DNA from 3 places in the Shewanella sp. MF05956 genome. Region 3 is predicted to be linked to each of the others. Evidence: predicted binding sites of a transcription regulator. Region 3 holds the regulator's gene; each other region holds the start of a gene.
What was found. Region 3 encodes NrdR, which represses ribonucleotide reductase genes. Its sites were predicted from a motif close to AAACACNANATNTNGTGTTT; they were not measured.

Region 1: nrdD (anaerobic ribonucleoside-triphosphate reductase) is a predicted target of NrdR. The motif match lies at 1,305-1,324, and genes of this name have one in related genera.
Region 2: nrdA (class 1a ribonucleoside-diphosphate reductase subunit alpha) is a predicted target of NrdR. The motif match lies at 976-995, and genes of this name have one in related genera.

The regions. Positions count from the first base shown of each region.
Region 1 is NZ_JCAYNV010000001.1:62,407-64,683, reverse strand. It holds gene AC19MX_RS00305 (DEAD/DEAH box helicase) at 1-32, opposite strand, end outside; gene rssA (patatin-like phospholipase RssA) at 222-1,166, shown strand; gene nrdD (anaerobic ribonucleoside-triphosphate reductase) at 1,384-2,277, shown strand, end outside.
Region 2 is NZ_JCAYNV010000005.1:138,290-140,566, reverse strand. It holds gene AC19MX_RS07460 (HAD family hydrolase) at 1-632, shown strand, start outside; gene nrdA (class 1a ribonucleoside-diphosphate reductase subunit alpha) at 1,199-2,277, shown strand, end outside.
Region 3 is NZ_JCAYNV010000002.1:157,699-159,975, forward strand. It holds gene ribD (bifunctional diaminohydroxyphosphoribosylaminopyrimidine deaminase/5-amino-6-(5-phosphoribosylamino)uracil reductase RibD) at 1-1,025, opposite strand, end outside; gene nrdR (transcriptional regulator NrdR) at 1,098-1,547, opposite strand; gene glyA (serine hydroxymethyltransferase) at 1,650-2,277, opposite strand, start outside.

The DNA of each region.
Region 1 (2,277 bases), on a different contig from region 3:
CGCTTGTCCAATTGAAAATCGGTAAATTGCAAAGGTAAATCCCCTAAAAAATGATAGCCACGGATTATAGCGGTTTCACTGTGCTATAGCCAACAAGAGTCGCTTTGGTTATGCTATTTTTTGACATCACTCATTTAGGTTGAAATTTTGATTTTGAACATCAACAAGTGATTCAATGAGTAATGACGTGTGAATAAATTCCTCGCTTGAAAGGATTAACGATGACAAAGCTGACTGTAGGATTAGCATTAGGCAGCGGCGCCGCAAAAGGGTGGGCGCATATTGGGGTCTTAAAAGGCTTAGCCGCATTAGATATTTATCCAGATAAAATAGCCGGTTGCTCTGTGGGCGCATTAGTGGGCGCGGCATACGCAAATGATCATTTAGCCGAACTTGAAACCTGGGTGAGCGGTTTCTCTAGTTGGGATGTGCTCGGATTAATGGATTTAGGTTGGCGTAAAGGCGGCTTAATCAGTGGTGAAAAAGTGTTTGATGTTTTAGCGGGCCGTATTGGCGATCTTAACATTGAACAGCTCAAGCGGCCCTTTGCCGCAGTGGCGACTGATTTATATTCTGGTCAGGAAATTTGGTTTAGAGAAGGAGATTTACGCCATGCCGTGCGAGCATCGTGCTCGATGCCGGGTTTTTTACCACCAGTACAACAAGACCACCGCTGGTTAGTCGACGGTGCGGTGGTTAATCCTGTGCCGGTGTCTTTGTGCCGTGCCATGGGCGTCGATATTGTTATTGCAGTTGACTTAAATGGTCATCGCCGCGGCCATATGCACATGTTGCCTGAACAAGTCAAAAGCCGCGTGCCTAAACCTTCTGAACCGATAGAAGAGAAAAAGCAGTTAGAATCAGGCTTTATGGATTTGTGGGGCAAAGGCAAAGATTATATGAGCGGCTTGACCGATAAATTTTCGCTCGGAGGAGGCAAGTCTCATCCAGGAATGATCGCGGTGATGTCACAGTCGATGGACATTTTAGAGCAGCGCCATAAACGGTCTCGTTTAATGGGTGAGCCACCAGATATTTGCATCGTGCCTGAAGTGTTTGATATTGGCACAATGGAGTTTCATCGTGCTAAAGAAGCCATTAAAGCGGGTGAGGCCGCGGTACACGATATTGCCCATTTACTTAAAGCAACGTTAGCAGGACATTAATTTCTTACAGCAGGCCACAGGTAGTGAGGTGGCCTGCCTCTCGCCAATTTAGTGTTTGACTACCTCGCTTAATGTTATACCCATCAGTCTGCTTTCTTATGATCTGGATCAAAGAAGCTTCGCCCAATATAGCGCCTAATACACAGCATATAGTGTTTATTGATACTGCTGCGCCGATATATGGTGTTTGTTGCGGCATTCTGAAAAGGTGGATTGTATGCTTGTTGTGGTGAAAAGGGACGGATGCCGTACTGCGTTTGACGCAAGTCGTATTAAAGATGCGGTAGTGGCTGCAATGGATTCTGCGGGGCAAGCAGATCACAAATATGCACTTGAATTGGCTGAAACGGTACAAGCGCAAATGGCTGATAAAGCCCAGGTAGATATTCATGACTTACAAGATGCCGTTGAAGTCTTGTTAATGTCGGGTCCATTCAAATCTGTTGCGCGCCATTACATTGAATATCGCCATGATCGCGATAAACACCGTGAAGCACAAAGTAAATTAAATTGCGCTATTCGTGGCTTAGTTGAACAGTCTGACAGTGCCATTTTAAACGAAAATGCCAATAAAGACGCCAAGGTGATTCCCACTCAACGTGACTTGTTAGCCGGAATTGTGGCTAAGCATTACGCCAAAACGCATTTGCTCCCAAAAGATGTGGTCGCCGCCCATGAAAAAGGCGAAATCCATTATCACGATTTAGACTACGCGCCATTTTTCCCGATGTTTAACTGTATGTTGATTGATTTAGCAGGCATGTTAACTCATGGCTTTAAAATGGGTAATGCTGAAATTGACACGCCTAAATCCATTTCGACTGCGACAGCGGTCACGGCGCAAATTATTGCCCAGGTGGCGAGCCATATTTATGGTGGCACAACCATTAATCGCATCGATGAAGTGTTAGCTGAGTTTGTGCAAAAAAGTTATCAAAAACACCTTGCAGTGGCGAAAAAGTGGCAAGTAGCCGATGAAGAAGGTTTTGCGATGACGCAAACCGAGAAAGAATGTCACGATGCCTTCCAGTCTTTAGAGTATGAGGTCAACACCTTACATACCGCTAACGGACAAACACCCTTTGTGACCTTTGGCTTTGGATTAGGGACC
Region 2 (2,277 bases), on a different contig from region 3:
TTGACCTTGACGGCACATTAGCCGATACCGCACCAGATTTAGTCCATGCACTTAATCTCAGTTTAGATGATGCCGGGTTTAGTGCTCAGCCACTGGATAAAATGCGTCATGCCGCATCACACGGCAGTTTGTTTTTAGTTAAAACAGCAATACCCGATGCCGATGAAGCACTGCAAGTGCGTATTCAACAAGGTTTATTACAGCATTATGGCCGTATCAATGGCGATCACAGCCGTTTATTCGATAACTTACCTGAACTACTGACATTATTAGACCAGCAAGGCATTCCTTATGGTGTGGTTACCAATAAGCCTGCTCGGTTTGCTCGTCCATTGGTCGAAAAGCTTGGGTTAACCTATCAGTTAAAAGCCATGATCAGCGGCGACAGCACTCGCCATGCCAAACCCCACACCGCACCGATGTTGTTAGCTGCACAACAAATTGCCATGCCACCTGAACATATTTTGTATTTAGGTGATGCAGAGCGTGACCTCGTCGCGGCGCACAATGCAAACATGCTTGGAGGCATAGCACTTTGGGGTTACTTATCGGCCTCAGATACGCCAGATTTATGGCCATCGAAGCATCAATTTGAACATGGTGCATCCTTGAGGCAATTTTTTAGCGAATAACCCATTTATCATCAGGCCATATCAACGCATGAGAACATGGTTACAGATGAATTTGTCAGTTTGTTGTAGCCAACCATCCACTTTTTTATCTGCGGATCAAATACAGCAAAAGATCAATCTAAAAATGGACATAATTTTTTGATCGCTGCTTATTTTAGCGATCAAAATTTTCTAATCTATCGCATAAAAAAACATCAACCATGAAAAACACTATATAAATTTGGGCTCTAGGGTTAGCCGTTACTAACCCTGCTCTTTATCCTCAACTTATCCACAAGAAGTTAATGTAATTGTGGCTTGCAAATCAGCTCAAACCTCACTATCTTGTATCTCAGTTTATAAATAACACCATATCTTGTGTGTGGGTGACAATCAAAACACTACGCTGTGTGGGTATTAAAGTGTAGATGTTTACTGAACGTACAGTAGATGTACATTGCCGTAAGTGGCATTCAGGATGATTGTTTTAACATGGAACTGTTTTGTGATTTGTTCTGATCGAATAAAGTAACACTGCATCCTGAACGCGATCACATGACCGGATATCGAACCAAGGCCTCTCTTCAATGAAAAGCAATATGACAGTCACTAAACGCAGTGGCGAACGTGAAACTATCGATTTAGATAAAATTCACCGCGTGATCACTTGGGCAGCCAAGGGATTAAAAAACGTTTCTGTATCTGAAGTTGAACTTCGATCTCACCTGCAGTTTTTTGAAGGCATTCCAACAGAAGCCATTCATGAAACCATTATTAAAGCCGCTGCCGACTTAATCTCGCCAGAATCGCCAGATTATCAATTCTTAGCAGCTCGCTTAGCAGTATTTCATTTACGCAAAAAAGCCTTTGGTCAATTTGAACCACCTAAGTTATATGACCATGTGACGCGTCTAGTGGAAATGGGCAAATATGATAAGCATATTTTGGCCGATTACACGCGCGAAGAAATTGAAACATTAGACACCTACATCGATCACTGGCGCGATATGAACTTCTCTTATGCTGCAGTTAAGCAATTAGAAGGCAAATACCTAGTGCAAAACCGTGTGACTCACGAAGTCTACGAAAGCGCTCAGTTCTTGTATATTTTAGTGGCAGCGTGCTTATTTGCGCGTTACCCAAAAGAAATTCGTCTGAAGTACATTAAAGACTTTTATGACGCGACGTCTCTATTCAAAATTTCATTACCTACACCTATCATGTCTGGCGTGCGCACTCCAACACGTCAGTTCAGCTCTTGTGTATTAATTGAATGTGATGACAGCTTAGATTCAATCAACGCGACCGCATCGTCTATCGTTAAATACGTCAGCCAACGTGCTGGTATTGGTATTAACGCTGGTCGTATCCGTGCGTTAGGTAGCCCAATTCGTGGCGGAGAAGCATTCCACACTGGTTGTTTACCTTTTTACAAGTATTTCCAAACTGCGGTTAAGTCGTGTTCTCAAGGCGGCGTTCGTGGCGGTGCAGCAACACTTTTCTATCCGTTATGGCATTTAGAAGTCGAGTCGCTACTGGTGCTTAAAAACAACCGTGGTGTTGACGACAACCGTGTTCGTCACCTTGACTACGGTGTGCAGTTAAACAAATTAATGTACCAGCGTTTGATTAAAGGCGAATACATCAGTCTATTCAGCCCATCAGA
Region 3 (2,277 bases):
CGTCCATGACTGCCAAGGATCTTAGGAGCTTGGTAAAGCACAATATCATCCGCTAAATTTTGTGCTACAAATGCACCCGCTAACGTTGAACCAGCTTCGACTAACACTGAATTGGTTGTGTTGCCTAAATACGTTAACAAGGCCAACAACGGGATTCTACCTACCGAGTCACACTCTAGAACTAAAAAAGACACATGCGCTGGAAATGTCGCTTTGACTTGCTCAGGATATTCACGACACGAGACCAATAAAATCGGGCTCAGTATAGAAAATAATTGTGGCGTTGCCGTTAGTCTTGCACGGCTATCTAATATGACTCTTAGAGGCTGAAAAATGTCATTCGGGTTAAGACGAGTTGTTAACTCACCTAATAACTCAAAACGGACATTTAAACTGGGATCGTCAATTAGCACGGTTTCAACGCCAGTAATTAACGCACAGTGACTGGCTCGATACTTTTGCACATCAGCACGAGCAGCGCTGCCTGTAATCCATTTTGATACGCCATTAGATAACGCTGTTTTTCCGTCTAAACTGGCAGCCACTTTAACCGTGACCCAGGGTAAACCGGTTTTCATGCGTTTCATAAAACCCAGGTTAAGTGCATAAGCTTGCTCAGTGAGTAACCCCACATCCACTTGAATGCCGGCCTCTCTTAACATTGCAATACCACGACCAGACACTTCAGGATTGGCATCTGTCACTGCGACGACCACTCTAGCAACCTTGGCATTTATCAAGCCTAATGCACATGGCGGCGTACGCCCATAATGACTGCAAGGCTCTAATGTTACATACGCTGTTGCACCCTGCGCAGTTAATCCATTTTCATTAACCATCTTTAGGGCGTTCACTTCTGCGTGTCCCTGGCCGGCACGTTGGTGATAGCCCTCACCGATAATCTGTCCATCAGCAACAATCACACAACCGACACATGGATTGGGCCGCGTGGTATAACGGCCTCGCTCTGCCAGCATAATGGCTCGGCTCATCATTTCAATATCGACGCTAGACCCGTTAGACATGGTTATCACTCTCGTTTGATATCATGTTAAGCACACAAAATAGAATTCAAAAAATTAGCGTTTAGTCGGTGATTATTTTTGCAGCTTGGCAATCGCTTCGCCAAATTGAGAGACATCTTCAAAAGCACGATAAACCGAAGCAAAGCGAATATAAGCCACTTTATCTAAGCTCATTAATTGCTCCATCATCAGATTACCAATCATTTCAGAGTCTACTTCACGTTCACCTGTTGCGCGCAGCGTTGATTTAATCTTAGTCAGAGCTTGATCAATTTCATCAATGGATACTGGACGTTTTTCCACTGCACGCAACATACCGCCGCGCAGCTTATCTTCGTCAAACGGTTGTCTGGTGCCATCACGTTTTATCACTCTAGGCATGACTAATTCAGCACCTTCAAATGTGGTAAAACGTTCATGACATTCGGTACATTCCCGGCGACGGCGTACTTGATGGCCATCGGTCACTAATCGAGAATCGATAACTTTGGTGTCGGTCGCGCTACAAAAAGGGCAATGCATTGAACCTCCTGCAGAAAACAAAATGGCCGCTAAAATTAGCGGCCATTAAAGTTTATCCTATTTGTTGAGCAAGGTTAACCTAAACCTCAACAGCAATAGTGATTAACCGTATACAGGGAACTTAGCACATAACGCCAACACTTGGCCTTTAACGCGCTCAATAACCGCTGTGTTAGATGCATCATCTAAAATGTCGCATATCCAGGTTGTCAGCTCTTTCGCTTCAGCTTCTTTAAAGCCGCGACGCGTAATGGCTGGTGTGCCGATACGCACACCTGATGTGACAAACGGTGAGCGTGGATCATTTGGTACTGAGTTTTTGTTAACCGTAATGTTGGCACTGCCTAAAGCGGCATCGGCTTCTTTACCGGTTAAATCACGACCGATTAAATCAACCAACATTAAGTGGTTTTCAGTTCCGCCTGAAACGATTTTGTAACCGCGCGCTAAAAATACTTCAACCATGGCTTTGGCATTTTTAACCACTTGCTGCTGGTATACTTTAAACTCTGGCTCTAATGCTTCTTTAAATGCAACCGCTTTGCCCGCGATAACATGCATTAATGGGCCACCTTGACCGCCAGGGAATACCGCTGAGTTTAGCTTCTTATACAAGTCTTCATCATCAGCCGCAGAAATAATAATGCCGCCACGTGGACCCGCTAAGGTTTTATGCGTTGTTGAAGTCACAACGTGTGCATGAGGCACTGGCGTTGGATAAACACCAGCA